DNA from 2 places in the Rhizobium sp. NPDC092011 genome. Region 2 is predicted to be linked to the other one. Evidence: predicted binding sites of a transcription regulator. Region 2 holds the regulator's gene; the other holds the start of a gene.

Region 1 (15,254 bases), on a different contig from region 2:
GTCATGGTTACTCGGCGGCTGAGGCAGTGGTTGCCACATATGGCCGGTTGCTCGGCTGCCAGCCGGACAAACATGCGTTCGACCTCTACACGCATCAGCCGCTCGGTCCTGAGCATGTCCTCGCCGTTCATAGCGAAGGCGAGCCCAATTTCGGCGTAATGGCCCGGGGCTACCCGGCCGGCTTCGTCGACGTGAACCTTGGGCGGTGGGACGAATGAGGGGAGCGGACACTGCCCCCGACGCGGTAGCATTCCTGCGCGGGATCGCTGGAGAACTCGCCGAGATCCACCGCGGCAGCGACTATTCACTCTGGCGCGGCGAGGCGAAGCACCGCGTCGATCAATATCTCTCCGGCGCGGAGCCGTTCTCCGATTTCGCGACGTGTTGGGTGTTTAGTGGTGACGGCGGCGGCTCTATCGTTGGGGGCCGCGTCGGTGAATGGGCGATTGACCGGCTCGTCGAAAAAATAGCGCCGGAAGATATCGTTGCACTCTTCACGGACGAAGTGGCGCGGAATGCCGCAGTCTACGAGGACGTTTCACCGGTGCTTGGCATCGAGATTAACGAGCCCTGTGAACTGGGCGATGGTGTTCGCCTTGTGCCGCCAGCGGCCGACATCTTCAGCGCGTTCGACTACCCTTGGCGATATTCGTGGCCGAGCATGCCCACCGGAACCGGCTTCCTCATTCAGTCCTACAAGGTAAAGCCAGCCTTTGAGCAACGCCCCATTGAAGCAAATGGGCCAGCCGGGGGCAGTATAACACAGCCCGCCTCAACAGCGCGTGATGCAATCCGCCGTCGTTTCCGGCTCGCCTGTTTGCTTGGCTCCAGTGGCGGGGTCGAGTTGCCGATGTCGGTAATTCTGTCGGATCGCCGCGCCTTGTTGTCGGCTGGGGGCACCATGTCCGGTCGCCCGTTTGCGGCTCACCCGCTAGTGGCTTTCCCCGCGGACATGGCGATGATCAAGACCGCCTTCGGGCAGCTCGCGGCATTCGCCGAAGGAGACAGCCTTACCCGTGCGATTGATCGGCTCGGGCGCTCGCGGCTGGCAACCCATCCCGTCGACCGCGCTCTCGATTTGGGCATGGCGGCGGAAATCGTGCTGATGCACGACCTCGGAACGTCGAATACCGAAATCACCTATAAGATCGGCAGCCGCGCCGCCTGGCTTCTGGGAGAGGATGCGAACGAACGCGCTACGATTTTCGACGAGATGAAGCACCTTTATAAGGCCCGCTCAGACGCGGTCCATTCGGGTGTACTGTCACCGAAGTCCAAGGTGGATCTCGACCTCGCCGACCAGTTGGTGGTCCGCGTCGTGCGAGCTATCCTTGAACGCGGCAGCTTCCCGGACTGGGCAAGCCTGACGATGGGGGGAGGTGGCTGACGATCTTGATTGATCGGTGGCGGTTACATCGTGCAAGGTTATCACGTAGATTCGGGGGGAACGACGCGAGCGGTATAATGTCTTACGCTCTCGCGTGCTTGACGATAGTCCCCGAAAGCACGATTTTCGCGCCCAGATCGAAAACTCCAATGTTTTCAAGAGCGTCGTTTTTTGACGGGCCGGCGGACGGTATATTACAGGTAAGAATATTTTTTTATGCAGTGATTTCAAATTGTTAAGCTATCTATTGATAATAGAGTGGGAATAAGCGTATAGTTCGCCAGGGCGGCTCATCTTCCTCACGGAATGCGAGAACCGCTCTGGCGCCTTGCTTCATGCAAATCCCGACGGAAAGCTCCCGCACGCTTTTCCTGAATCCTCCTAGAAAATCACAATAAGCTGTCGGCAATCACCAATCTCGTCCGTCCTCGGAATAGAACCGAAACGAGGAGAGAGCGGTGAGAGAGTTGATCTTGAAAATGTCGATATCGATCGACGGCTTCGTGAGTGACATGGATGGCACCAACAAATGGATGTTCGGCGCCGATCAGGAAGCGAAAAACTGGTCCGTTGAAACCCTATGGGACGCCGGGCTTCACATCATGGGCAGCCGAACCTTCCGGAGCATGGCTGGCTGGTGGCCGACATCCACAGACATGTTCGCTCCGCCAATGAATCAGATTCCGAAGGTCGTCTTTTCACGGCAAGGACCCGCGACGCTCGATGAAGTCCGCGCCCATGTGGGGAATAGGCAGTCCGGTGAGCGGCAGTCGGGTGCTGAGAGCTGGGCGGAGGCCTATGTGGCAAACGGCGATCTGGCCCAAGAAATCGCCAGGCTGAAAGCTCAGGATGGCAAACCGATCATAGCTCATGGCGGCGTAAGCTTTGCGCGTAGCCTCATCGCCCTGGGGCTGATTGACCGGTACGTCCTCCTGGTTTGTCCCGTCGTGCTGGGCAAGGGTTTGTCGTTGTTCTCGGAACTTGATGCGCCGATGCGCCTCAAGCTTGCAAGCTCCAAAGCCTTTCCGGGAGGCGCGGTGGCGCAGATCTACTGCGCTGCGTGAGCTGTCTCGAAAGGAGTTGGCTTTGCCTCATTCCTGTCATGGACGAATACGCCCTGTGATATATGTTGGAACGAGATACACTCCGGCCTCAAGGTCGGGTCCGACGTCTTGAACCACTGACATCGTCGACAGATTGGAGGCTTCCATGACACGCGCGCCAAACTCCAGCCAGGATAGCAGCAAGGCATTCGCGGTGGAGAACGACACCACCGCAGGCTATTGGCACCACCGCCCGGAAAATACCCTGCCGCCGCCGGACATGATGGGCGCCTATATGCGCAACCGCCCCGTGCCTGGGAACCAGGTGGAAGGACGCAAGGCCTGGATCATCGGCAGCGGCATCGCCGGTCTTGCCGCCGCCTTCTACCTGATCCGCGACGGCCGTATGGCGGGAAAAGACATTACCATCCTCGATACGATCGATATCGAGGGCGGCTCGCTCGACGGCGCGGGCAATGCCGATGAAGGCTACATCATCCGCGGCGGCCGCGAGATGAACTGGAACTACGATAACCTGTGGGACATGTTCCAGGACATTCAGGCGCTTGAACTGCCCGAAGGCTACAGCGTCCTCGACGAGTATCGTCTGGTCAACGACAACGACCCCAATTTCTCCAAAGCCCGGCTGATGCACAAACGCGGCGAGATCCGCGACTTCTCGACACTTGGCCTGACGCGCTCGCAGCAATGGGAGCTGATCCGGCTGCTGCTAAAACGCAAGGAAGACCTCGACGACATCACCATCGAGCAATATTTCAGCGCCGGCTTCCTCGAAACCAATTTCTGGTACCTTTGGCGTTCGATGTTTGCCTTCGAGAACTGGCAGAGCCTGCTCGAGATGAAGCTTTACATGCACCGCTTCCTCGATGCGCTCGATGGGCTAAAGGATATGTCGGCGCTGATCTTTCCGAAATACAATCAGTATGACAGTTTCGTGCGACCGCTCGTCCGGCACCTTCAGGAGCATGGTGTCAAAGTTCAGTTCGGCACTCGCGCCTATGACCTCGACATGGCGGTCGACGGCGATGCGCGCACCGTAACGGCGATCCGCGCTGATATCGACGGCAAGGATGATGTCATCGCCGTCGGGCCGAACGATGTGGTGTTTGCGCTGACCGGATCGATGACGGAAGGCACCGCCTATGGCGACATGGAGACCGCGCCCGTGCTTCAGCGCGGACGGCACGAGCCCGGCGAGGCCAGCGACTGGACACTGTGGAAGAACCTTGCGCAGAAGTCGCCGATCTTCGGCAAGCCGGAGAAATTCTACGGCGACACCGAAAAATCGATGTGGGAGTCGGTCACGCTGACCTGCAAGCCTTCCCCCTTCGTGGACAAGCTGAAGGAGCTTTCGGTCAACGATCCCTATTCGGGAAAGACCGTCACCGGCGGGATCATCACCTTCACCGATTCCAACTGGGTTCTGAGCTTCACCTGCAACCGTCAGCCGCATTTCCCCGAACAGCCGGACGACGTGCTGGTCGTCTGGGTGTATGCGCTGCTGATGGACAAGGAGGGAAATTACATCAAGAAGCCGATGCCCGCCTGCACCGGCCGGGAGATCATCGCCGAGCTCTGCTATCATCTGGGGATCGAGGATCAGCTCGATGCTGTTGTCGCCAACACCAAGGCGCGCCTTGCCCTGATGCCATACATCACCGCCATGTTCATGCCGCGTGCCGCAGGCGACAGGCCGCATGTCGTGCCGGCAGGATGCACCAACCTGGCGCTGATGGGCCAGTTCGTCGAAACGTCGAACGATATCATCTTCACGATGGACAGCTCGATCCGCACAGCCCGCGTCGGCGTCTACACGCTTCTGGGCCTGCACAAGCAGGTGCCCGACATCAGCCCCGTCCAGTACGACATCCGCACCCTCCTCAAGGCGGCCCGGGCGCTCAACAACGACGAGCCCTTTCCGGGCGAACGCCTGCTTCATCGGCTGCTGGACAAGACCTACTTCTCGCATATCCTGCCGCCGCTGCCGGATCAGGAAACAACGCTGCGTGAGAAAGCCGAAGCGGAACTAGCCGAACTCTTCGGCGCAGGCGGACAAACGGTCGGCCGGGTCATCGGCTGGCTCGAGAAGATCAGGGAAAATCTGGTGTCGCGCAGCAAACGATGAATGAGCCGATAGACAACGCGGAACCGACAAACGGGCTGGCGGAAATTCTGGCGCCTCGTCTGTCGGTGATTTTCTGCGGATTGAACCCTGCGCTTTCGGCGCAGCGGGACGGCCATAATTTTTCCAACCGCAGCAACCGCTTCTGGCGGGTGCTGCATCTTGCCGGCTTCACCCCTCGCCTGCTGCGGGCTGAGGAAGAGCTGGAGATGCTGGAATATGGTCTCGGCCTGACATCGGCGGTCTCCCGCCCGACGAAGAGCGCGAGCGAGCTGAAAAAGAGCGATTACGTTGCCGCCGCCCCTGTGCTGGAAGACAAGATCCGAAAGCTTGCTCCGGCCAATCTGGCATTTCTGGGCAAGGCGGCTTACGCCGCAATCAGCCTTCGGACCGATGTCGACTGGGGCAAGCAACCAGAGGCATTTGCCGGCACCTCGATCTGGGTGCTCCCCAACCCGAGCGGCCTCAATCGCGCTTTCGATCTGGTGACACTGACGCAGCATTATCGCGAACTGAAGTTGGCGATCGAACGCGATAAGTCTGTCGTCACATAGTTGCCGCTTCCGGACCAGCGCATGGCCAAGCCAGATGGCGGCGATCAGTTGCCTTTCTGCGGCTCAAGCACGCCGATCGTATGCAGCCACCGCTCCACCAGCATCGGCCATTGGCCAATGGGAAGGTCGGCCTTGCGAAGACCGAAGGCGTGGCCACCCTGCGCGTACAGGTGCATTTCCGTCGAGACACCGGCTTTCTGCAGGGCGATGTAGTAGGCCAGCGACTGCTCGATGCCGTCGACATCGTCGTTCTCTGCCTGCACCAGAAAGGTTGGCGGAGTGTCGGGCCTGACGCGGATGTCCGGACGCAGCCTCATATCCGCCTCGTTGCGATTGTCGCGGTCCTCGTCCTCGTGCATCCATAAATGGCCGGGGTAAAGGGCAATGGCGAAATCCGGCCGACTGCTCAGCCTGTCCGCGTCATCGACCGGCGCATATGTTCGTTCAGCGAAATGCGTGCTGACGGCGGCGACAAGATGTCCGCCAGCCGAAAAGCCGATGACGCCGATCCTATGGGGATCGACATGCCACTGCTCGGCGTTTTGGCGCACCAGCGCCAGCGTGCGCTGGGCATCCTGCAGGGCCGTTTCCACCTTGGGATAATGGCGATGCCCTTTCTCCCATGTCGGTCCCGAGCGAGGAACCCGATACTTCAACAGCACGCAGGTGATGCCGCGCGAGGTCAGCCAATCGCAGATCTCCGTGCCCTCTATGCCCATGGCCAGAACCTTGTAACCACCGCCAGGAAACACGACCACAGCTGCACCGGTGTTGGCACCTTCAGGGGCATAAACGGTCATCGTCGGTCGGCTGACATCGCTGACCGTCGCCCCATCCGTGCCAACGGATTCGGGCTTGGCGTCAGGCACGGCATTCGGCACGGCCCCGGGCCAGATCGGCACCTGGACATGACCTGCCGAAGGCTGCCAGACCGCCGAGTGCGCTTGGGAAGCGGCACCAAAGAGCAGGAGAAAGGAAAGTGCGAATGTCGATTTCTGCATGGCGCGATTTGCCTCGCTACGAGCATCGATTCCTGGTGCCGAACAAAGGCAGCTCACCTTTGGTGGCGATCGATTGCAGCTTTCTCATGACCCCAGGGAGCCTCGCCGTAGCGACCGATCGGAGAAATGGAAGCGGTAGGGTTACAGGGTCAGCCTTGGCCCATCTCTTCAAAAGCCTGCTCGAGCATCGCGCGACCCTCGGCGAATTCCGCAGCCGGGTCCAGCTCACCGGCATTCGCCTCGATGAGGGTGCGCGGCAGGGTGAAACCCGGCATGATTTCGAGCGGCCTCATCTTCAGTCCGGTCAGCACCTGATGAAGCTGTGCCGCACATTTATTGCCGCCGTGACCGCCATAGGTAACGATCATCGCCGGTTTGCCCGCCCATTCCCGATAGAGGTGATCGAGCGCATTCTTCAATACGGCCGGATACCCCCAATTGTATTGCGGGCTGACGAAGACGACAGCGTCACCGCTGGCGATCTTTTCGCTCCAGGCCTTGGTGAGACCGGTGCGATAGTCTCCCGTCGCCGGGATGCTCGGCTCGCTGTCCATCGGCAGAGGCCAGTCGCGGAGGTCGACGATCTCGAACTCAGCAGGCAGGATTTTGCGTCCGACCGCTGTCACCCACTCGGCCACGACAGGGCATATGCGGTTCGGCCTGACGCTGCCGACAATGACGAGAATTCTGGATGGCATAGGCATGGCGCCCTCGCTATTTATGTGCATAATACACTTAATTTGAAAAGGCAGGATCTGTAAAGGTGCAAAATACACATATTCTCGATGAGCTGGCCGGCGGCCTGCTCGATATCGTCAATTTCCTGAATGCTCCGCAGCGCGACGAGGCCCTGCTACGGGCGGCCGGCGTCGAGCTCGATCGCGCCTTGTTTCCTCTGCTCGCACGCCTTGGGATGCAAGGGCCGCTTGGTGTCGCCGAACTCGCGGAGCAGGTCGGTCGGGACTATACGACAGTCAGCCGCCAGTTGGCTCGGCTTGACAGTCTCGGCCTACTGACCCGCAACCCCGATACCGAAGACAGGCGCCGGTCGATCGCCGAGATTACCGAAGAAGGCAACGCTCGCTTCAATGCCGTGCGCGAAGCGCGCAGGCGTGCCCTGACGCAGGTTCTCGCTGACTGGACGGATGAGGATCGGCAGTCGCTCACACGGCTTGTGCGCCGGTTCGCCGATGGGCTCGGCAAACTGCCGCTGACGCAAGGTGACAGGGAGCGTGGTTCAGCCTGAGGCGCCCTATCCCGCCTGATCGACAGGGTCGGCGGGAACATTCATGTAGCGCGAAAAAAGATGCAGGTTTCGGCCGAGGGACATGCCGATGAAGCCAGCCCAGATCGCGGCTGCAAACGGCCGCACGGCGGGCGCAGCGAACCATGCTGCATGAGTTTCCGCTGCCGCATGCAGCAGGAATTCGAACGCGAAGGTCGCCAGGATAATCACGAGCATCATGATGTCGCCGGGCAAGGAAAGCGATCCTCTCTCTCTGTCGATCCCGATCTTCCAGGCTCTGACATGGTGCCAGCCGATCGCCATGCCGACACATAGACCCAAGGCTGCCGAGAGCAGATCGAATATGTCCGGTTGCGAGAAAAGCCCCTCAAAGCCGCGAAGACCGAGTATGGCCATAAGGATTGGCATGATCACAAGGCGCTCAACCCGAATCGTGCGCGGCAGACACCGCGAGACCCCCATCCAGAGCAGCAAGAGAAACAGGCAATAGACATAGGCCGGGATATGAGACATCGCCGAAACTCCGTAACGGCAGGATTGCAGTCGAAAGAGAATTAGCCGATAATCTTAACGCCGTAAAGATGTGAGACAAAAGCATTGACGACGAGAGAAGCCGGCACTCCGGCACGCTATCATCATGGAGATCTGCGAAATGCCCTTCTTGAGGCAGGCCGTGCCCTGCTTGAAGAGGGAGGACCAACCGCGCTCGGCATCCGGGAGATCGCGCGCCGTGTTGGCGTTTCCGCGCCGGCGGCCTATCATCACTTTTCCGGACTGGATGACATCGCCGTGGCGCTGGCCGAGCGAGGCTTTGGGGAGCTCGCAGCACGCCTGCAAGCGGCGCCGAGCAACGCAAAGGGCCAGCTCGCACCAGCGGGGATGGCCTATGTTGCCTTTGCGCGCGACAATCCCGGCCTCTATCGGCTGATGTTCGGCGAGGGGTTCAAAGGGGCTTTTTCGGCCCATGATCGGATACGTGCGTTGCGTTCCGATGCTTACGAAGTGCTCAAGACGGGACTCTCGAGGCGTCTTCCCACCAAGGAGATCGGCACGGCCGCACTCTTCCTCTGGTCGCTGACACATGGCCTTGCGCTGCTGATGATCGATGGACAATTCGATCCCGGCGCCGATCCTGAAGCGCTCGTGGCCGCCGTGCTGCGGCTATCCGGCAAAGGCCTTCCGACCTCGGCTGAACGGACGGATCCTGCCTGAATCCCCTCTAGCAACGATAAGCAGAGCGCGATGTCGTCCGAAGACCGCCCATACTTTTCAGCATCACGCTCTGGCGATAAGAGACAAGAATAGCGACATATCTTCCAACAGAAAGCGAAGTCGAACAGCATGCATATGGTCAAGAATTTATCCGGCTACAAAGTCATCATTGGTGATGAAAACGGGCCATTGCTGGCCAGCGAGCGAGATGTGAACGACTGGCTTAGTGCTGCGTGGGACGCCGAGGCGAGCATGATCGCCGTTCCCGTATCGCGACTGAGCGACGAATTCTTCCGGCTCTCGACCCGCATCGCCGGCGGAATCATCCAGAAATTCGTCAATTATCGCTGCCAGCTTGCCGTCATCGGCGATATCTCACGATGGGTCGCCGACAGCGATGCGCTGCGGGATTTCGTCTACGAAGCGAACAAGGGGCGCGAAGTCTGGTTCCTGCCGAGCGAAAATGCTCTGACCGAACGACTGCGGCAGAATTCCCAAAAGTAGACCCGAAGAGCGACCCACATGAAACCGACGACATCCCCTCCCCGGCTGGAAACCGAACGCCTCCTGCTCACTGGGCATACGGTCGATGATTTCGGCCCTCTTGCGGCGATGTGGAGCGACCCGCTGGTCGTGAAGCACATCTTCGGCAATCTGGTATCGACGCCGAGAGAATCGTGGATGCGGATGTTGTCGTATCATGGACTCTGGCCGCTTCTTGGCCATGGCTACTGGGCCATCCGCGAGAAATCTTCCGGCCGTTATGTCGGAGATCTGGGCTTTGCCGATTTTCACCGGGTCATGGAGCCGTCGATCCGCAGTATTCCCGAGGCCGGTTGGGCGATGGCAGCATGGGCCCATGGCAAGGGATTTGCCACCGAAGCGCTGAGCGCTGCCACCACATGGCTGGATGAGCAACCGCACTTCGAGCGGAGCGTCTGTCTGATCTCGCCTGACAACACGGCCTCGATCCGCGTTGCCGAAAAGGCAGGGTACTGCGACCCGAAGCCTGTCCGTCTCAACGACAAGGACACAATGCTGTTCTCACGCCTCCGCCGAATGGCGCAGAACTAGGCTCGGCGTCATTCTCCGGACTTCGATTTAGAATCCCAACGACTGCTGGACCGGCTTCGGTGGTGCCAGCTGAACGCCCTCAAGCTCCAGCATGCGGGCCTTGGAATTCGAGCCGCCCGGGGCGGAGAAGCCGCCGATCTTGCCGCCTGCGGCCAAAACGCGATGGCAGGGTATGATCAATGCGACCGGGTTCTTCGCCATGGCCTGGCCGACATCGCGCGCCGCTTCCGGTCCCGCGCCGAGCTGCTTGGCAAGCGTGCCATAGGTGGTCGTATGGCCCCAGGTCACCTGCCGGGCAGCATCGTAAATCCGCTTGAAGAACTCATCCTGTTCGCCGAGGTCGAGCGTGACACCAGAGAAATCAATCTCCTCGCCTGAGAAATAGCGCTTCACCTGCACCACCACCTGCTCGATGTCGGAGGTCGGAGTTCCCGGCTGCGCATTCGGCAGGCGGCGCAGAAGCAGACGTTCGGTCGCGCTGGCGTCCTTTGTCGGCAGCTGAAAACGCAACACGCCAACATCGTTCCAAGCGATGCCGCAGAAGCCGCCAGCGGTTTCGAAAATCAGATAATGCTGTGATGCCTCGTTCATGACGAAAAGCTCCTGTGTTTCCACTTGTCATGAAAATCGTCCTCAGGCGCTTCGAATTCAACCCGATTCTTGCGAAGAACCGGAATTGCCACCGTTTTGACAGCGATGGGGCGAGGCTCAGGCAACGGCAATACTGAAATCAATATCCGCCGCCGGTCGGAGGAGCGCTCAGCGTCATACCGCCGCCGGAATTGTGATCGCCCGAGGTAGAGCAAGACGCGGCACCAAGGCCGATGAGAACGAGGAAGAGGACCGTAAAGACAGATCTGGTGCACATGATTGTCATTCCCTGTTGCTGACGATGGGCACGAGGGCCCGAACTTGGGATGAACAGATCAGATGGGCTTTTTATTCGATCATATTTTGAGAGCGGCAGATAGCCTACTCAGGAATCACAATGTTCATGATTTGTTCTTGATTCAATAATCGCCTGATCCTATTATGGGGCGTTTGGAACAGGAGGAGGCAAAGCGCCGATGCTTTGAAGCAAGCCCATGAAGAACAAGAACCAGCTCTCACTCTATCTCAGCGGCGGATCGTCCAGCCGAACACCACTGCCGGCCGATCAAGGACCGGTCAGCGAACTCTATTTTGCAATTCTTCCCGATCCGGAGATCGCTGCGCAAAGCCATAAGCTTGCAAGTAATTTCTATCGACAACACCGGTTTTTCGCAAAGCCTAGAAGACCTGATCTTTTCCATGTGACTCTTTATGAGATCGGATCGTTTCGTAACCTGCCCGAAGAAACGGTTTTTGCGGCGATGGAAGCGGCATCAAGGGTCAGAAGGCGACGCTGTTCCGTGAATTTCGATCGGGCTGTCAGCTTCGGCAATGGCGACAATCGCCCTCTCGTTCTTTGGAACGAGAATGGAAATGCCGAGCTCAAGGCAATCTATGAGGAGTTGGTCTATTCCATGCGGCTCACTGGCATTACACCTGCCAAGGAAAAGCGGGTCGAACCGCATATGACGCTGCTCTATCGAGGCCGAGTGGTTCCCGACATTATGCTCGATGAACCTGTGATCTGGACACCCAAGGACTTCGTCCTCATCAACAGCCTGCAGGGCCAGTCAATCCACGAGCATCTTTGCTACTGGACTTTGCACGACTGAGCGCCGCTTTCAGGCGTTCACCGGGTTCGCCGCTCCCTTCACCGCCGCCACGGCATCATCGACGCTAAAGCTGCAGCGATTGGCGACGTCGGTAACTCCGGCGACGGTCATGAGATCGCGGACGCGGTCATGCACGCGGGCGAACTGCAAGCGGATGCCGGCGCGGCGCATGGCGCCATCGAATTCCATCAGGGCATCCATCGCAGTGCTATCGAGATCGAAGCTCTCCTCCAGGCTGAGGACGACGGCGCGCAGCCCTGTATCGCTGTGGCTGCGCAATAGAATCTCACCGAAGATCGTGTCGGCATTGCCGAAAAACAGCGTCTCGCCGGGGCGCCAGACCGCGATACCAGGCATCTCGGACGCGTCGTCGTGACGGCTGACATCAACGAAATTATGGCTGTCGCCAAGCCGTCCCAGACGGGCGACATAGGGCGACGCCAGACGATGCATCATGGCGGCAAGCGAGAGCGCGATGGCCAGCAACATGCCGTTGAGCACGCCAAAGATCAGCACACCGATCGCAGCCCCGAGCGCCACGTAGAAATCGCGATGCAGGCGGCGCAGGCGCAGAATTGGGCTCGGATCGAGCGCATGGGTCAGTGCGGCGATGACGACGGCCGCTAGCACCGGCTCCGGCAGGAGAGCTACCAGCGGACCGGCACACGCAATCAGGATGGCAAGGCCGATGGCGGCAAATACGGTGGTTGCGCGCGTCTTCGCGCCGGCCGCCTCGCTGGCGAAGCCGGCGGAAAAGCCCGCCCCGACCGGCATGCCTTGGACGAGCGCACTGGCAATGTTGGCGGCGCCCAGCGCGCCGAGCTCGCGATTGACCTCCAGCGTCTCGCCATAACGCAGCGCCAATGCCCGCATGGTGCCCCAGGATTCGGCAAACAGGATCAACACGAGAGGCACTGTAAACTGCACCAGTCGCGAATAGGACGTCCAGCCGGCATCGGGCAGCGACGGCCATTGCGGCAGGATCTCTATGGCGCCGACCAGCTTGACGCCATGCGCCTCGAGGCCGAACAGGTATGAAGCGAAAATACCCGCGACAAGCACAAGGAAGGCACCCGGAATGCCCGGCATACGTTTGAGCATGAGCAATGCCGCGAGCGCCACGACGCCAACGGTAACGCTGATCGGGTTCCATTGCAGGATCGCACCGAACAATGCGGCCGCATAGGTGAAGATATTGGAGCCCTGCACGGGAACGCCAACCAGGATCGGCAGCTGGTGGAGAATGATTGTTATCGCCAGTCCCAGCGCGAAACCCCGCAGAACCGGCCGCGAGATGAAACCAGTGATGCCGCCGAGGCGCAGCAACGCGGCAACGACGAACAGGGCGCCGGCAAGTGCTACGGCGACGGTAGCAAGGGCCATCTTGACCGTGGCGTCACCGGGCACGACCGCCAACGTCGCGGCAAGAATGGCGGCGGAAGAAGATGTGGGAGAGATGATCGCGAAACGGCTGCGGCCGAATATGGCATAGACCAGACATCCGGCGATGCCGGCGAGAATGGCACGATGCGGCGGCAACCCGGCAATGCCGGCATAGGCCACCGCTTCCGGCAGCATCAATCCGGCAACCGATATGCCCGCGACCAGATCTGCCCTGTCCACCATGAACCAACTGCCCAGCTTCGTCATCGATCACCGACCATTAGAGCGTCGTGCTTCTTTTCAGAAGCACAAAGACGCTCTAACCCTTTGAATCTACGCATCGGGCTCTCCGAAAATCGGAACCGATTTTCGGGCCGATGTTGTAGGAGGCTCATCCGATTATCGATAGAGATTCGCCGGCAAGCTGCAACAGGAAAATAAGGCCCAGACCTCGTCCTACGCGGCTCCCTCTGCGCTGTCGCGCGATGGACAGCTCTTGCCGATGGTGTCGGTAACAAAATCCATCACGGCGCGGATCGCCGGAGAGCGGCGAAGATCGGGGTAAGTGACGAGCCACAAATCGCGCGTGGGCGACTGGATCGCGACCGGCAGGCGCACCAATCCTGCCTCGCCATCGCCCAGAAAGGCCGGAAGGGCAACGACACCAAGACCTGCACGCGCGGCCTCCAGCTGACCGAAGACATCGGTCGCACGAAACACGATCGGGCGCCCTTCCAAGAGACTGCGCAGCCAGGTCTGCTGCGTCAAATGCTCCATCGCCGAATCATAGCCGATGAAGGCCCAGTCCTTCTCGGGCATTTGCGCCACTGTGGGTATGGCATAGAGGCCGAAACGCATGACGCCGATGCGCCGCACAAGAAGATCGCTTTCCTCCGGGCGCGTCATGCGCACGGCTATATCGGCCTCACCATAATTGAGCGCCGCGCGGCGGGTGACGCCGGCAATGGTCAAGGTGATATCCGGATGCTCGGCGCGAAATAACGCTGCCTTCGGCGCAAGAAGATGGGCCGCGATCGAAGGCGGCGCGCTGACCTTGACGGCCGCTGAGAGACCGGCGACGGCGCTCTTCGAATAGCGCCTGATAGCCTCGACATTTTCTTCCATGCCGGAGACGAGCTCGGCAATGGCGCGGCCATCAGCCGTCAGCGGCGACGTGCGCGGCCGCCGATCGATCAGACGGAGATCGAGAGAGCGTTCCAATGCGGCAATGCGCCGGCCGACGGTTGCATGATCCACGCCCAGTTCGCGCGCCGCCGCCGAGAGCGAGCCCGTTCGCGCCAGGGCGGCGAAATGAAGGAGGTCCTGCCAGTCGATCATCGGTGCATTATTGCACAGATGCGGTGAGTTCATACCGAATTTATTCAGACCGGAGTTTGTGGTCAAAGATCTCGGGAAAGGAGACTTCTCAATGCCCCTAGCGATTGCCGTTACCGGCCCCGGAGGACCCGAGGCCATGAAAGCCGTTGATCTCCCAGCAACAGACCCCGGCCCCGGCCAGGCAAGAATCCGCCAGAGCATATCCGGCGTCAACTTCGTCGACATCTACGTGCGCTCCGGCCTTTATCCGCTGCCGCCCGGCCAGAGCGTCCTCGGCTTCGAGGGTGCGGGCGTTGTCGAAGCGCTCGGTGCCGACGTCGACGGGCTGAAGGTCGGCGATCGCGTCGCCTACATCGGCCATCCGCTCGGGAGCTATGCCGAGGTGCGCACGCTTTCCGCGGCACGGCTCGTAAAGCTGCCCGAAGGCGTCAGCGAACGGGTGGCCGGCAGCACGATGCTGCGCGGGCTTACCGCCCATATGGTGCTGCAAAAGGTCTACCCGGTCAAAGCGGGCGAATGGGTGCTGGTTCATGCCGGCGCAGGCGGTCTCGGCCAGCTCGTTACGCGCCTTGCCAAGCGGATCGGCGCCAACGTCATCGCCACGGTCGGATCGGAAGCCAAGGCAGGCTTTGCCTATGAGGCCGGTGCCGACATCGTTCTTCTGCACACATCCGAAGATTGGGTGGAGGAAACCCGCCGCATCGCTGATCGTCGCGGCGTCCATCTGGCCGTCGACGGGATCGGCGGAACGATGCTGTCGCAGACGCTTGCCGCCGTGCGCCCCTTCGGCATGGTGGCCAGCCTCGGCCAGGCCGCCGGCCCCATACCGCCGATCGAAATAGAGGAACTGACGGCGCCACGCGCCATCGCCCTGTCGCGACCCAGCGTCCTAACCTACGCCAACGACCCGGAGCTTTATCGCCAGGGCACCGCGGCCCTGATGGAGCATCTGCGGACCGGATTGATCAACCCGATCGGCGCCGAATACGAGCTGAAGGACGCGGCCCGGGCACATGCGGATCTCGAAGCAGGCCGCACCACCGCCAGCGTCGTTCTGACAATGTGAAGCTCAGCTGAGCGGGGCTATCAGCCCCGCTCCATGGCTGGATCTTCGGCGCAGCACGCACATTCTCGCCATGCCGTCAATGAACTTTGCTGCAAGGCAGCAAT
Region 2 (15,254 bases):
TGACGTCGACCTTGTTCTTCTTCATCAGGAAGCCGACACCGGTGTTCAAACGGGCGGAAACGCCGCGCGAGCGGGCGACGACCGCCTTCACATCAGCACTTACCTTGCCTTCGAGAACGAGGCCGTAATCCTTGAGATGGTTGGAATGATCGAGGATTTCAGCGGAGCGGAGCAGCGCCTTTGTGGGGATGCAGCCCCAGTTGAGGCAGATGCCGCCCAGGTGCTCGCGCTCGACGATCGCGGTCTTCAGGCCAAGCTGGCCGGCGCGCACGGCGGCGACATAACCGCCGGGACCGGAGCCGATGATAATGACGTCGTAATTCTCAGCCATGTGTTTCCTGCCTTATTGGTGGCGGCGGATCGAAGCCGGCGCCTTGACTGTATCAGAGACCGAGCATCATCCGCACGATCGGCTCGAGGCCGCGACCGAGCGCCCGGGTGTTTTCCGCATCGAGATGGACGCCATCGAGCGGCGTGGTAACGGCGACCGTGTTGGCATCGAAGAAGCCGCAACCCAGCTCGTCGGCCAGATCGCTGTAGAGCGTCGGCAGCTTGCTCGATTCCTTGACTGCACCGAGAAAGCTCGCCGCGAAAGCGGCATTGGCGGTCTCGGAAATTGCCGGCGGGGCGACGATGAGGATATCGGGCACCTCGTAGTCGAACCCCCAGGCATGATTGCGCACAAGCTGTACCAACCTGCTGATGCCCTGCAGGGCAGCGAAAGCCGAGCCTGCAACGATCGGCTTCATGTCGTTGGTGCCGAGCAGGATGATGACCAGATCGAGCGGATTATGAGTCTGCAAGATCGTCGGCAGGATCCTTGCACCGTTGCGATCGCAATCGGCAAGATGATCGTCGAAAGCGGTCGTGCGACCGTTCAACCCCTCGGGGATCACGCGAACCTGGCTGCCGAGCGCCTTTTGCAGCACGCTCGGCCACCGATCTTCATAGGCATGACGGCCGACCGTCTCGGCGCTGTAGCCCCATGTCAGCGAGTCGCCGTAACACAGAACAGTCTTGGTCATTCATGCCCTCCGTATTGCCAAGGCTCAGACGAGCATCCCCATCGGATTTTCGATGTAGCCCTTGAAGGCTGCCAGAAGCTCGGCGCCCAGCGCACCGTCGACAGCGCGATGGTCGGTCGACAGCGTGACGGTCATCACGTTGGCAATCACCATTTCGCCCTTCTTGACGATGACACGCTGTTCGCCAGCGCCGACGGCCAGAATGGTCGCATGCGGCGGGTTGACGACGGCGGCGAAGTTCTTGACGCCCATCATGCCCATGTTCGACACGGCAGTCGTACCGCCCTGATACTCCTCGGGCTTCAGCTTGCGCTCCTTGGCGCGCTTGCCGTAGTCCTTCATCTCGTTGGAGATGGTGGAGAGCGTCTTCTGCTCGGCGCTGCGGATGATCGGCGTGATCAGGCCGCCCGGAATGGAGACGGCAACACCGACATCGGCATGCTTGTGCTTGACCATGTTGCTGTCGGTCCAGGAGACGTTGGCATCCGGAACATCGCGCAGCGCCAGCGCCAGGGCCTTGATGACCATGTCGTTGACAGAGAGCTTGTAGGCCGGAACGCCGTCCTTCGACTTCGGCGCGGAATCGTTGAGCTGCGTGCGGAGCGCCAGCAGTGCATCGAGTTCGCAATCGACCGAGACGTAGAAGTGCGGGATCGTCTGCTTGGATTCCTGCAGGCGCTTGGCGATCGTCTTGCGCATGCCGTCATGCGGCACGAGCTCGTAAGAACCCTGCTCGAACAGCTTGAGGACGGCATCGTCGGACATGCCCTTCGGTGCGGCCGGAGCAGCAGCGGCGGCGGGCTGTGCAGCCGGTGCTGCTGCCGGAGCAGCCTTGGCGGCTCCGCCGGAAACAGCAGCTTCAACGTCCTTCTTGATGACGCGGCCATGCGGGCCCGTGCCGGAAACAGCCGTCACATCGATGCCGGCTTCCTTGGCCAGACGGCGTGCGAGCGGCGACGCGAAAGTGCGATGACCGTCGCCTGCAGCAGGAGCCGATGCGACCGGAGCCGGGGCGGGTGCGGCAGGAGCCGAAACGCTTGCCGAAGCAGGCGCGGCCGCAGGGGCCGCTTCTGCCTTCGGTGCTTCCTTGGCAGCCGGAGCAGCAGCGGCCGCGCCGGAAGCTGCAGCAGCGACATCTTCACCATCGGCGGCGATCACGGCGATCAGGGCATTGACCTTCACGCCTTCGGTGCCGGCTGGAACGACGATCTTGGCGACGGTGCCTTCATCGACGGCCTCGACTTCCATCGTTGCCTTGTCAGTCTCGATCTCGGCGATCACATCGCCGGACTTGATCTTGTCGCCTTCCTTGACGAGCCACTTGGCGAGGTTACCCTCTTCCATGGTCGGCGAGAGGGCAGGCATAGTGATGTTGATAGGCATCGATGAGCCCTCCCCTTACTTGTAGCAAACGGCCTTCACCGCATCGACCACTTCAGCGACGCTCGGGAGCGCCAGCTTTTCGAGGTTGGCGGCGTATGGCATGGGTACGTCCTTGCCAGCGATCGTCAGGATCGGCGCATCGAGATAGTCGAAGGCCTGCTGCATGACGCGGGTGGCAATTTCCGTGCCGACGGAGGACTGCGGATAGCCTTCCTCGACGGTGACCAGGCGACCGGTCTTCTTGACCGATTCGATGATTGTCGGAAGATCCATCGGACGGATGGTGCGCAGGTCGATGAGTTCGACATCGATGCCCTGGGCTTCCAGCTCGGCGACGGCCTTCGTGGCATAGGTCATGCCGATGCCGAAGGAGACGACGGTAACGTCCTTGCCCGGACGATGAATGCGAGCCTTGCCGATCGGCAGAACGAAGTTATCCAGCTTCGGCACGTCGAAGTGCTGACCGTAGAGGATTTCATTCTCAAGGAAGATGACCGGGTTCGGATCGCGGATCGCAGCCTTGAGCAGCCCCTTGGCGTCGGCTGCCGTGTAGGGCATGACGACCTTGAGGCCTGGAATATGGCTGTACCAGGAAGCATAGTCCTGGCTGTGCTGAGCGCCGACGCGGGCAGCAGCGCCGTTCGGTCCGCGGAAGACGATCGGAGCGCCCATCTGGCCGCCGGACATGTAGAGCGTCTTGGCGGCCGAGTTGATGATCTGGTCGATCGCCTGCATGGCGAAGTTGAAGGTCATGAACTCGACGATCGGGCGAAGACCGGCCATCGCAGCGCCGACGCCGATACCGGCAAAACCATGCTCGGTGATCGGGGTGTCGATGACGCGGCGAGCGCCGAATTCCTGCAGCAGGCCCTGGGTAACCTTGTAGGCGCCCTGGTACTCGGCCACTTCTTCACCCATGACGAAAACGTCCGGGTTGGCGCGCATTTCTTCGGCCATCGCGTCGCGCAGCGCTTCACGCACCGTCATCGACACCATTTCGGTGCCGGCCGGAATTTCCGGATCGGCGGCAGCGGTAACCTTCGGCTGGGCCGGAACCGGCGCAGCTGCCGGAGCCGGAGCGGCGGCGGGAGCTTCGGTCTTTACCGGCTCAGCAGCAGGAGCTGCCTTCGCCGACGAAATGGCATCGGCCGATTCACCATCCTGCAATAGGATCGCGATCTTGGCGTTGACCTTGACGCCTTCGGTGCCGGCGTCGACCAGCAGCTTGCCGATGATGCCTTCGTCGACGGCTTCCACTTCCATGGTGGCCTTGTCGGTTTCGATTTCGGCAATGACGTCACCGGAAACGACCTTGTCGCCTTCCTTCTTGAGCCATTTCGAAAGTGTACCCTCTTCCATCGTCGGAGAAAGGGCGGGCATGAGAATGTCGATGGGCATAGTGTCCCTCCCCGATTTAGAGCAGAATGTCGGTGTAGAGCTCGGATGCATCCGGCTCAGGATCGTTCTGAGCGAAATCGGCGCTGTCTGCGACGATGTCGCGGACATCCTTGTCGATATCCTTCAGATCGTCCTCGGTCGCCCAGCCTTTTTCGAGAAGGCGAGCGCGAACCTGCTCGATCGGGTCATGCTCCGAGCGCATCTTCTGCACTTCGTCCTTGGAGCGATATTTCGCCGGGTCGGACATGGAGTGGCCGCGATAACGGTAGGTCAGCATCTCAAGGATGATCGGACCCTTGCCCGAACGGCAATGAGCAACGGCTTCGTCAGCCGCAGCCTTCACCGCACGAACGTCCATGCCGTCAACCTGAATGCCGGGAATGCCGAAGGAGGCGCCGCGCTTGGAGAAGTCAGCCTGCGCCGTTGCTCGGGCGGTCGAGGTGCCCATGGCGTAGCGGTTGTTTTCGATGACGAAAATCACCGGCAGCTTCCAGAGCTGCGCCATGTTGAAGCTTTCGTAGACCTGGCCCTGGTTGGCAGCGCCATCGCCAAAATAGGCGACGCTGACATTGTCATTGCCGCGATACCAGTTGGCAAAGCCGAGACCGGTACCGAGCGAGACCTGGGCACCGACGATGCCGTGGCCGCCGTAGAAATTCTTTTCCTTGGAGAACATGTGCATGGAGCCGCCCTTCCCTCGGGAATAGCCGCCCTGGCGCCCAGTCAACTCGGCCATGACGCCACGTGCGCTCATGCCGGTTGCCAGCATATGACCGTGATCACGATAGCCGGTGATGACCTGGTCGCCATCCTTCAAAGCCATCTGCATGCCGACGACGACAGCTTCCTGGCCGATGTAAAGATGACAGAAGCCGCCGATGAAGCCCATGCCGTAAAGCTGGCCGGCCTTCTCTTCGAAGCGGCGGATCAAGAGCATCTCACGATAAGCGTTGAGCTCCGCATCACGATCGAAATCCGCGATCGGACCGCCATTGGTTTCCTTGGCGGATCTTGATGCTGTTTTACGGCTGGAAACGGACGCGTTTTTTCGCGGCGCCATTCAACCCTCCCTGTGTGAGTAGCCTCGTTTCTTGTCGAGGCGTAACATAGGCAAGATTATCCGCTACAGCAATGCCATAATTGCATGGCTCATATTCTTTGCAAGGTATTGATATAGCTCGCAAAAATCCAATTAACCGGAATTCGGTTAATTATGGCTATTTATTGAAAATGACGATCTCGTTCGCCTTGGAATACGTTAGCTGATAGCGCGCATACTGGTCGAGCATATCCTTATCCAGGGAGCCGTCGCTCAGCAGAGCGACCTCCTTTTCGAGGTGCTCGCGCTTGGCGACGAGATCCGCCAATTCCTTGCTACGGTCGATGCGACGCTGTTCGAAAACCTCGGTTGCCTTCAGGCCGTAGTCGCCGTGAACGCAATGATAACCGAAGTAACTCACAAAAGCGATCGTAATGGCGGGCAGAATGAAACGGCCGAACTTTCTCTTCTTATGATACTTTGTCCACATACTCGCTCGAAACGCTCTTGCCGTTGGGCGATCTCATCAAGGTTGGCGCCGCGAACATTGCGGCCATAGACAAGATCACATCAAATCAAACACCTAGCGCTAAATTAACCGGCAGAGATTAACCGTCCGTTGACTCTAACTACGCCAGCCAACAAAAAACCGCGCCCTGGGGCGCGGTTCGATTTCAACACAACACGCGATTTGCGGATCTGCGAGATGCCGCCAATCAGGCATCAACCGCGCAGGATGGAGCGGCCTGCATACTTCGCCTGCGGGCCAAGCGCTTCCTCGATGCGGATAAGCTGGTTGTACTTGGCAAGACGGTCGGAGCGCGACAGCGAGCCGGTCTTGATCTGGCCGCAGTTGGTGGCAACGGCGAGATCGGCGATCGTGGAGTCTTCCGTTTCGCCCGAACGGTGCGACATGACGGCCGTGTAGTTGGCCTTATGCGCGGTTTCGACGGCGTCGAGTGTCTCCGTGAGCGAGCCGATCTGGTTGACCTTGACCAGGATCGAGTTGGCAACGCCCATGCGGATACCGTCGCGCAGACGAGCAGAGTTGGTGACGAAAAGGTCGTCGCCGACGAGCTGGGTCTTCTTGCCGATCAGGTCGGTGAGCGTCTTCCAGCCTTCCCAGTCGTCTTCGGCCATGCCGTCTTCGATCGAAATGATCGGATACTGAGCTGCGAGTTGAGCGAGGTATTCTGCCATCGCGCCGGATTCCAGCGTCCGGCCTTCGCCTTCGAGCACGTACTTGCCGTCCTTGAAGAATTCGGTCGAAGCGCAGTCGAGGCCGAGAGCAACTTCTTCACCCGGCTTGTAGCCGGCCTTTTCGATCGACTTCATGATGAAATCGAGCGCTGCCGGGGCGCTCGAGAGGCCCGGCGCGAAACCGCCTTCATCGCCGACGTTCGTGTTGTGGCCCTGCGCTGCCAATTCCTTCTTGAGGACATGGAAGATTTCCGAACCGATGCGAACGGCGTCGCGGATGGATTCGGCGCCAACCGGCAGGATCATGAATTCCTGGAAGTCGATCGGGTTATCGGCATGGGCGCCGCCGTTGATGATGTTCATCATCGGAACCGGCAGCAGGCGAGCGTGGGCGCCGCCGACGTAGCGATAGAGCGGCAGGTTAGCGCTCTGGGCAGCGGCCTTGGCAACGGCAAGCGAAACGCCGAGGATGGCGTTGGCGCCGAGGCGCGACTTGTTCGGCGTGCCGTCGAGCTCGATCATGATGTTGTCGAGCTGGATCTGGTTTTCAGCGTCCATGCCGCCGATGGCATCGAAGATTTCCGAGTTGACGGCTTCGACAGCCTTTTCGACACCCTTGCCATGGTAGCGCTTGCCACCATCACGAAGCTCGACGGCTTCATGTGCGCCGGTCGAAGCGCCCGACGGAACCGCCGCGCGGCCCATGCTGCCATCTTCGAGGTAGACATCGACTTCGACAGTCGGATTGCCACGGCTGTCGAGAATCTCGCGGGCGATAATGTCGGTGATTGCGGTCATGATAGCTTCCTGCTCGCTGGTTTATAAATCGATTTAAATCGTCATAATCGAAGGCGCGGAAATTACAATGCGGAACCGCGCCTTGATTTTACACTCCTACAGGCCGCCTAGCGCAAATTCATGTCAGCCTGTTGAATGCCTGTGTTTTTCAAGCCTTGGCGATGGCGTCGAAGGCCAGCAACTTCTCGAGAAGCCGCGGCATATCCTTCAGATAGACCATGTTCGGGCCATCTGACGGCGCATTGTCCGGATCCTCGTGCGTTTCGAGGAAGACGCCGGCTACACCGACAGCCACGGCCGCACGCGCCAGCGTCTCGACGAATCGGCGATCGCCTCCGCTGGAGCCACCCTGCCCTCCGGGCTGCTGCACGGAATGGGTGGCGTCAAAGATGACAGGCGCACCCATCGCCGCCATGATCGGTAGAGAGCGCATGTCGGAGACGAGCGTGTTGTAGCCGAAGGAGGCGCCGCGCTCGCAAAGGAGAATGTTCGGATTGCCGCTGTCGTTGAGCTTGGCAAGAACGTTCTTCATGTCCCACGGCGCCAGAAACTGGCCCTTCTTGACGTTGATGACACGGCCGGTCTTGGCAGCGGCGACGAGGAGATCGGTCTGGCGCGACAGGAAGGCCGGAATCTGCAGGATATCGACCGTCTTGGCGACGACGGAGCATTGCTCTTCGGTGTGGATATCAGTCAGAACAGGAAACCCGTATTCCTTTTTCAGATCGGCGAACACTTCCATGGACTTTTCAAGGCCGATACCGCGCTTGCCGGAGAGCGAGGTGCGGTTCGCCTTGTCGTAGGAGGATTTATAGACGAGGCCGAGGCCGAGCTTGTCGCAAAGTTCCTTCAGAACGCCTGCGATCATGAAGGCATGGTCGCGGCTTTCCATCTGGCAGGGGCCGGCAATCAGCGAGAGCTTGGCGGTGTTTGAGAACAGGACCTTGGAGGCTCCCTCACCGACAATCACTTCGGAATTCGTGCTCATGCTATCTCCTCGAAGGCGAACAACGCGCCCTGTTCGGGTGCCAGCCGCGCCAAAATACGATTGTTCTTTCGCGTGTATGTGACGCCGTTAGCAGCGAAATGCGACGATGTCACGGAAAGATCGCGCGTTTTGAAAAGGATTGCCCGCGCCCGCAGACCCGGATCATGGTCACTCACGCGCAAATCGTAAAACGCCTCGATGCCTTCCGGCGTTAAAAGCTCCAGATCGGCATTGGCGGCCTTAATCGTCAGGCCGAAGGAATGCTCCGATATTCTGGGCCTGTCGAGAACATCCTCGAAAAAGCTCCGGAATGCAGCCGGTCTGTTCGTCGACATGGCCACCCGCGCAATGCCGGTGACGCCGTTTTCATGGCGTTCGAGCATGGTGCGGTCGGCCGCTAACGGATTGATGCGCTGACAGCAGAACGCCAGAAAATCCGGCGCACGCAAATCTGCAGCAAAAGCGAGGCGAAAACCGGCCGTCGTTTCCGTTCCATCCGGCATCTTCATGGGTCGCGAAAAATCAAGCATCGGCCCCGCCGAGATTGTGGCACCCCGCAGCCGCTCATCATCAGCAACCGCGTCATCCGTGCCGAAGACCACTGCCGAAAAACCATCGTCCCCGACGCGAAACCGATAGGCCTGATCGCGTGCGACAAAGACGTTGCCGTCAGCGATGCTCGCTTCGCATTGCTCCTGCGAGGCCACGCCCAGAGGCTCCAGGTAGGTCTTGTCGGAGAAGAAGACGCAGGCATTCTCGGTGCCGAAAGGATGGCGTGCATCTGGAGCAACCGTGAAGCCGAGTTTGCCGAGGCGTTCGCGCGCCAGAGCAATGTTGACGGTCGGCAGAACGAGATGATCCAGCGGATGCGGCGACGAAGTCATGGCTTCTCCTATTTCCGAACGGAGCAGATTTGCGCCCATCCATCGGCTATTTCAAGACGGCAACGAAAGGCTCGCCAAAAGCGCAGCACACTCGGACAGCGATCTCGTAAACGTGACTGCTGATTCTCCTCCGTAGCCGGCTCACCCTGTCCGATATCGCCCCTACGGGAACCGCGCACAGACAGCTTAGAAAGCCGCGGTTGAAAAGCAGATTCGTTCTATTCTTCCATATTTATCAATGAGCTCGATTGCGCACCGTCCCGCGGGTCTGCCGATGGATCCATTCGAGAATGATAATTCTTTAATTGATCGAGCGCGACTTTACCGAAATTTAAGTACTTGCGGAACACATATGGAACATATAGTGTCCGTTCTGGATTTGTTTCACGACTATTTCTTGATTCTGGGGTTCCAAAACGATGTTGACGCGCAAGCAGCAGGAACTGCTTCTCTTCATTCACGAACGCATGAAAGAGTCTGGCGTTCCGCCATCTTTCGACGAGATGAAGGATGCATTGGATCTGGCATCCAAATCCGGCATCCATCGTCTGATTACCGCGTTGGAAGAACGCGGTTTCATCCGCAGGTTGCCAAATAGAGCCAGAGCTCTCGAAGTCATCAAGCTGCCGGATGCCTATAATCCCAGCCTGCAGCAGCGCCGCGGCTTCTCGCCGAGCGTTATTGAAGGCAGCCTTGGTAAACCTCAGCCGGTCGCTCCGCCTCCGCCGCCGAAAGTGGCGAATGACGATCACAGCAGTTCGGTGTCTGTACCTGTAATGGGTCGTATCGCAGCTGGCGTGCCGATCTCGGCTATCCAGAACAACACCCACGATATTACCGTTCCCGCCGACATGCTTGGCGCAGGTGACCACTATGCCTTGGAAGTCCGAGGCGATTCGATGATCGATGCCGGAATATTCGATGGCGACACCGTCATCATCCGCAATTCGACAACCGCCAACCCGGGCGACATCGTGGTTGCTCTCGTCGACGACGAAGAGGCAACTTTGAAGCGCTTCCGCCGGAAGGGTGCCTCCATTGCCCTTGAGGCGGCTAACCCGGCCTATGAGACGCGCATCTTCGGCCCGGATCGCGTCAAGGTACAGGGCAAGCTCGTCGGGCTTATTCGCCGCTATCACTAACCGGTGACTTCGGCTCGATTGGCGCACCGAATGTACCTGTGCGCCAATCATAGGTTCGATGCCGCGTCCAGGGGCGCTGTGGATTTTCGAACGCAGTAGACACGATCGGCTTATCGCCACTCAGATCCATCTCCACCGATCCGGTTCGCCGCAGTGTGGCGCCGGTATAGAGCAAAGCACCCGAACGACACCGGTCGAGACGCAGGCGTATAGGCGTCACGACGATATTCGCCGTGTCGCAGGCCGGCGGCAAATAGGCAGCGTTTTCGATGGTCACCAATATGGTGCCATTCTCAAGCATCGCCACGCACCACGCACCTTTCTGGCACGCGAAACTTCCCTGCATCGTCCGATCGAGAGCCTCCTCCATTGCATTGCGAACCGCTTTCTGTTCGTCGGCATTCAGCCGGCGGCGGCGTTCCTTCTTGGTGACCTGAGGAAGCCGGCTATCGGCCGGAAGAACGGTCGGTGGCTGGTGGTCGGCCGCAACCATCGCTTTCTGCCATTGCTCGAAAATGAAAGCCTGCGGCCTTTCCCGATTTGTTGCCAGTATGTCGTCCTGCCTTAGCGCGACCAAAACGCCATCCTCGGAGATCATCAAATCAGGCTTGGGTACGCCGGAACCAAGTGCTGCTACCCCGACCGTGAGGAGCAACAGCAGAAAGCCAAGATGGCGCAGCTTGGTTCGCAACACACTCATGGCCAGAAAGCCGGCGATGAAAGTCGGCATCAACCAAGCCGGTTGCCGCCCGAAGGTAATATCGCCACCCCAACCAGCGACCGTCTTCGCGACAAGAATGACGATCTCCAGTCCCTCTCCGGTGACTTTCCAGAGCGGCCCATCGAGGCCGAAAGGCATCAGCAGCATCGCGGCCATGCCAAACGGCATGACGATGAAAGAGACGATCGGCATCGCGGCAAGATTTGCGGCCAGCCCGTATGTCGCCAAACGGTGAAAATGCTCTATGGAAAAAATGGCGGTTGACGCACCACCGATGAAGGATGTCGACACTATGCCGCCGAAGAAGCGCGAAACGAACAGCACCGGGCTCAGCAATCTCGACCTTGAAATTATGTTTTCGCGATGCTGCCGCCGTTTCCAGAGCGTATAACCGGACACCAGCGCCAGTGTCGCGGCGTAGGACATCTGGAAACTTGGCCCGAGCACTTGCGACGGCGATAGAACAAGGATGACGATCGCCGAGAGTGCCACGTTTCGAAGGCTGATCGATGGCCGGTCGAAGAGAACTGCGACCAGCATGATCGCCATCATGATGAAGGCTCGTTCGGCCGATACGCCGAAGCCGGATATGAGGTAGTAGGCCGTTACCGTGACCAATGCGCCGAATGCGGCAATCTTCTTGGTCGGCCATGCCTGCGCCAAGCCTGGAAACAGGCTGAACAGATAACGCAAGCCGATGTAAAAGATGCCGGCAGAGAGGGCCATGTTCAGGCCGGAAATGGCAATGATATGCGTCAGACCTGCCGTTCTCAGCGCCTCCGTCGCCTCGTCCAAGAGCGCCCGTCTCTCATCGGTGACAAGTGCTGCCGCGAAGGCGCCCGTGTCACCAGGCAAAGTCCTTCTGATCCTGTCGCCTATGCTGTTGCGAAGGCCGGCGAGCCAGATGTCCGCTCTGTCCAGCAACGAGCTTTCGGCTTCATCACCAGACGGAGATAATAGTGTCGGAGTGCCATAGGCAAAGCCATTCGCGCCGATGCCATTGAAGTAGGAACTGAACGCGAAATCGTTGAGGCGCGGCAGAGCTGGCCCAGCCGGTGGCGTCAGTCGGGCTCTGACCTGAATGCGATCCCCAAGGGTGAATGGCTCTGCCTGTTTGCGCACGAAGATGGTGACCCGCTCCGGCGGCCTGTGAATAGACGGTTTCTCCGTCGCGTCGATCTTGACGACGTAACGCCAGCGTCCATTGTCATAGGTCTCTCGCCTTTCGACCCGACCGGTAACGGTCGTCGTTACGGCCGAATCGAGCATGACTGTCGAGGCACGCCAGCTTTCCCACTGCGCAAGCGCCATGCCGAGACTCATGAGCATGCCGGCGAAAAGCAGATGCCGCAGCAGCCGGCCCGCCTCCGGCTTGAAAAGAAAACCGCCTGTGAGAAGCAGACATGCGGTTAAAACCGTCTGCGGAGGTGGATCGCTATCCACTCTAAACCAGAAAATCGCTCCGACACCCATATAGATCGGAGTGAGGAGAATGGCGCGGCCATGCACCGCCTCTTCTTCGACAAGCCGTCCAACAACGGCTCGCATATGGTTGAGGGCGAGATAAATCCGCGCCGCCAGGGATGCCTGATCTTGCGTGCGCTCCCGTTGTCCAGCATTGATGCGCGGGATGATTGTGGCAATGGCATGGCGTTGCCGCGAAGGCAGAACAAGGTCCCGGCCATCCTCTTGCTGCTCCGGTGCCTCCAAATTAGGCATTCACCGCCTGCCCCGCGCGAAACCACAGCTTTCGCGCGATTTTTGCCGTCACCGCTAGGTGATTTCAACCAAAATCGGCATGTTTGCGACGAAATAGATCTATCCGCGGTGCGTGGTATGACCCATGCGCCTAGTGCAGTGCCCAAAAGTTGATACTGCGATGCACAATTTGGCACTAGGATAACTTGGCATTAGGCTCTGGATCATATAGCTAGTCGGTAGTCGCTTAACCTTTTGGCGCTTTTTATGGCGTCAATCCCGCCAAATCTTGGAGGATCAGCATGACGGAACAAAGCGCGAAACTAACTTGGGGTGAGAAGACGGTAGACCTGCCGGTCAAAACCGGAACCATCGGCCCAAGTGTCATTGATATTGGTGCCCTTTATAAGAACACCTCCACTTTCACCTACGATCCTGGTTTCACCTCGACCGCGTCGTGCGAGTCCAGCATCACCTATATTGATGGCGACGAAGGCGTTCTGCTGCATCGCGGCTATCCGATCGACCAGCTGGCCGAACACGGCGATTTCCTCGAAGTCTGCTACCTGCTCCTTTACGGCGAACTGCCGACCGCCGCGCAGAAGAAGGACTTCGATCATCGCGTCGTACACCACACCATGGTGCATGAGCAGATGTCGCGCTTCTTCACCGGTTTCCGCCGCGACGCGCATCCGATGGCCGTCATGTGCGGCTGTGTCGGCGCCCTTTCGGCCTTCTACCACGACTCGACCGACATCACGGATCCGCATCAGCGCATGGTCGCTAGCCTGCGCATGATCGCCAAGATGCCGACGCTCGCCGCCATGGCCTACAAGTACCATATCGGTCAGCCGTTCGTTTATCCGAAGAACGATCTCGACTACGCATCGAACTTCCTGCGCATGTGCTTTGCCGTTCCTTGCGAAGAGTATGTGGTCAATCCGGTGCTGGCGCGCGCCATGGACCGCATCTTCATCCTGCATGCCGACCACGAGCAGAATGCATCGACCTCGACGGTTCGTCTGGCGGGTTCGTCTGGCGCCAATCCGTTCGCCTGTATCGCTGCGGGCATCGCCTGCCTCTGGGGTCCTGCCCATGGTGGCGCCAACGAAGCTGCGCTCAACATGCTCAGCGAAATCGGCACCGTCGACCGCATTCCGGAATTCATCGCCCGCGCCAAGGACAAGAACGATCCGTTCCGTCTGATGGGCTTCGGTCACCGCGTTTACAAGAATTACGACCCGCGCGCCAAGATCATGCAGAAGACGGCGCACGAAGTTCTCGGCGAACTCGGCATCAAGGACGATCCGTTGCTCGACATCGCGATCGAGCTGGAGCGTATCGCACTGACCGATGAATACTTCATCGAGAAGAAGCTCTACCCGAACGTCGACTTCTACTCCGGCATCACGCTGAAGGCTCTCGGCTTCCCCACGACCATGTTCACCGTGCTGTTCGCTCTCGCCCGCACCGTCGGCTGGATCGCTCAGTGGAACGAAATGATCGAGGATCCGCATCAGCGCATCGGTCGTCCGCGCCAGCTCTACACCGGCGCGCCGCTGCGCGAGTATGTTCCGGTTTCCAAGCGCTAAGTTTCGGAAATGACATTAAAAAAGCCGGTCAGAAATGACCGGCTTTTTTGTTGGATAAAACTTCGAGGACGATTGCGGCCGCCTTGTCGCCGGGCGGCTCCTCCGTTTGCATACGCTGCCAGACCAGATCGTAACCGGCCAGCATCGCCGCCAGCTCGGGAGTGTCCGTCGAGAGGCGCTCCATGTATCGGGCAAGCAAGCCGGGCCGCAAGACGTCATTGATGAGCTCGGGCAGGACGGCGTAGTCGGCAATGAGATTGGGTAGAGCCGCCGTCCAAACCTTGATGCGCGCCATCACGAACCTGGCGAGCCACTCCGTCTTGTACGTCGAGACGACAGGAACGCCCGCCAGGCCTAGTTCCAGAATCACCGTCCCCGACGCAGCCATCGCGGCATCCGCCAAAGCGAATGCCTCCCACTTTGCACGCTGGCCGACAAGAATTTCCGGCTTGGTGCTCCAGCTTTCAAGCAGCGACCGCACCAGAGCTTCTTGTTTCGGCACGGTCGGCAGCAGATAGCGGACCTTATCGTTTCTCCGGCTAAGCTCTTCGGTAGCCCGCTCAAAAACCGGCAGAAGCTGCCGGATCTCGGAGCCCCGAGAGCCGGGCAACAGAAGCACGGTTTTCGGGCCACTTCCTGCATTCGCATCGCGTATTGCGCGTCGGCTGCGTGTCTCCAACAGATCTGCGTCGGCAGTCAGTCGATGGCCGACATAGGTCGTCGCCGGGCCGCCCAGTCGCTGCATTGCTTCCGGCTCGAACGGCAGCACGGCCAGAACATGATCGACATAGGCGAGCATCTTCTGCGCGCGGTACTCCTTCCACGCCCAGACACTGGGGCAGACATAGTTGACAACGGGCAGATTGGGCAGAGCCTTGCGCACGCGCTTGGCGACGCGATGGGTGAAATCGGGGCTATCGATGATCAGAAGCACGTCAGGCTTTGCAGTGATAATCGCCTCGGCGGTCTGCCGGATGCGGGCCAGCAATTTTGGCAGCCGCTTGATGACCTGGATGAACCCCATGATGGAGAGTTCAGAATAATCGAACAGGGACTGCAGCCCCTGGGCTTCCAGCGCCTCGCCACCGACACCGATGAGTTCCACCGGTCCGCCATATCGCCGCTTCAGCGAGGCAACGAGGTCGCCGCCCAGCAGGTCGCCGGAAACCTCGCCAGCCACGACGGCCAGTTTCAAGGGCACCGCATTCAAAAGAAGCCCTCCGCGCTCAAGCCTCGATCGATGCCGCAGACGAAAATGCCGGCCTCGTCCGCGGCTGCAATCACCGCCTCGCGGTCGAGCACCAAAGCTCTGCCGGCCTCCACCGCAACACCGGCCAGACCGGCTTTCCTGGCGTTATGCACGGTGGATACGCCGATCGACGGCAG

What was found. The regulator LexA, encoded in region 2, represses DNA repair genes until DNA is damaged. The targets are predictions, from matches to a motif close to TGTTCNNNNTGTGTTCNG.
Region 1: a site for LexA is predicted at 10,650-10,667, ahead of ACIQJ2_RS28100 (2'-5' RNA ligase family protein). Genes of this name have one in related genera too.

Annotation. Positions count from the first base shown of each region.
Region 1 is NZ_JBIVSO010000009.1:205,997-221,250, reverse strand. Features, by position in the region: gene ACIQJ2_RS28170 (hypothetical protein) at 1-218, shown strand, start outside; gene ACIQJ2_RS28165 (hypothetical protein) at 215-1,387, shown strand; gene ACIQJ2_RS28160 (dihydrofolate reductase family protein) at 1,846-2,451, shown strand; gene ACIQJ2_RS28155 (oleate hydratase) at 2,597-4,576, shown strand; gene mug (G/U mismatch-specific DNA glycosylase) at 4,573-5,127, shown strand; gene ACIQJ2_RS28145 (alpha/beta hydrolase) at 5,172-6,128, opposite strand; gene ACIQJ2_RS28140 (NADPH-dependent FMN reductase) at 6,278-6,832, opposite strand; gene ACIQJ2_RS28135 (MarR family winged helix-turn-helix transcriptional regulator) at 6,892-7,374, shown strand; gene ACIQJ2_RS28130 (DUF6622 family protein) at 7,381-7,917, opposite strand; gene ACIQJ2_RS28125 (TetR/AcrR family transcriptional regulator) at 7,972-8,586, shown strand; gene ACIQJ2_RS28120 (DUF4180 domain-containing protein) at 8,722-9,090, shown strand; gene ACIQJ2_RS28115 (GNAT family N-acetyltransferase) at 9,109-9,660, shown strand; gene ACIQJ2_RS28110 (methylated-DNA--[protein]-cysteine S-methyltransferase) at 9,688-10,251, opposite strand; gene ACIQJ2_RS28105 (hypothetical protein) at 10,391-10,528, opposite strand; gene ACIQJ2_RS28100 (2'-5' RNA ligase family protein) at 10,746-11,363, shown strand; gene ACIQJ2_RS28095 (SulP family inorganic anion transporter) at 11,373-13,013, opposite strand; gene ACIQJ2_RS28090 (LysR family transcriptional regulator) at 13,203-14,117, opposite strand; gene ACIQJ2_RS28085 (quinone oxidoreductase family protein) at 14,176-15,150, shown strand.
Region 2 is NZ_JBIVSO010000002.1:1,230,343-1,245,596, forward strand. Features, by position in the region: gene lpdA (dihydrolipoyl dehydrogenase) at 1-331, opposite strand, end outside; gene ACIQJ2_RS14355 (SGNH/GDSL hydrolase family protein) at 384-1,025, opposite strand; gene ACIQJ2_RS14360 (pyruvate dehydrogenase complex dihydrolipoamide acetyltransferase) at 1,050-2,408, opposite strand; gene ACIQJ2_RS14365 (pyruvate dehydrogenase complex E1 component subunit beta) at 2,424-3,806, opposite strand; gene pdhA (pyruvate dehydrogenase (acetyl-transferring) E1 component subunit alpha) at 3,823-4,866, opposite strand; gene ACIQJ2_RS14375 (septum formation initiator family protein) at 5,024-5,335, opposite strand; gene eno (phosphopyruvate hydratase) at 5,569-6,843, opposite strand; gene kdsA (3-deoxy-8-phosphooctulonate synthase) at 6,992-7,831, opposite strand; gene ACIQJ2_RS14390 (VOC family protein) at 7,828-8,715, opposite strand; gene lexA (transcriptional repressor LexA) at 9,135-9,857, shown strand; gene ACIQJ2_RS14400 (ComEC/Rec2 family competence protein) at 9,838-12,297, opposite strand; gene gltA (citrate synthase) at 12,579-13,868, shown strand; gene lpxB (lipid-A-disaccharide synthase) at 13,897-15,078, opposite strand; gene ACIQJ2_RS14415 (LpxI family protein) at 15,075-15,254, opposite strand, start outside.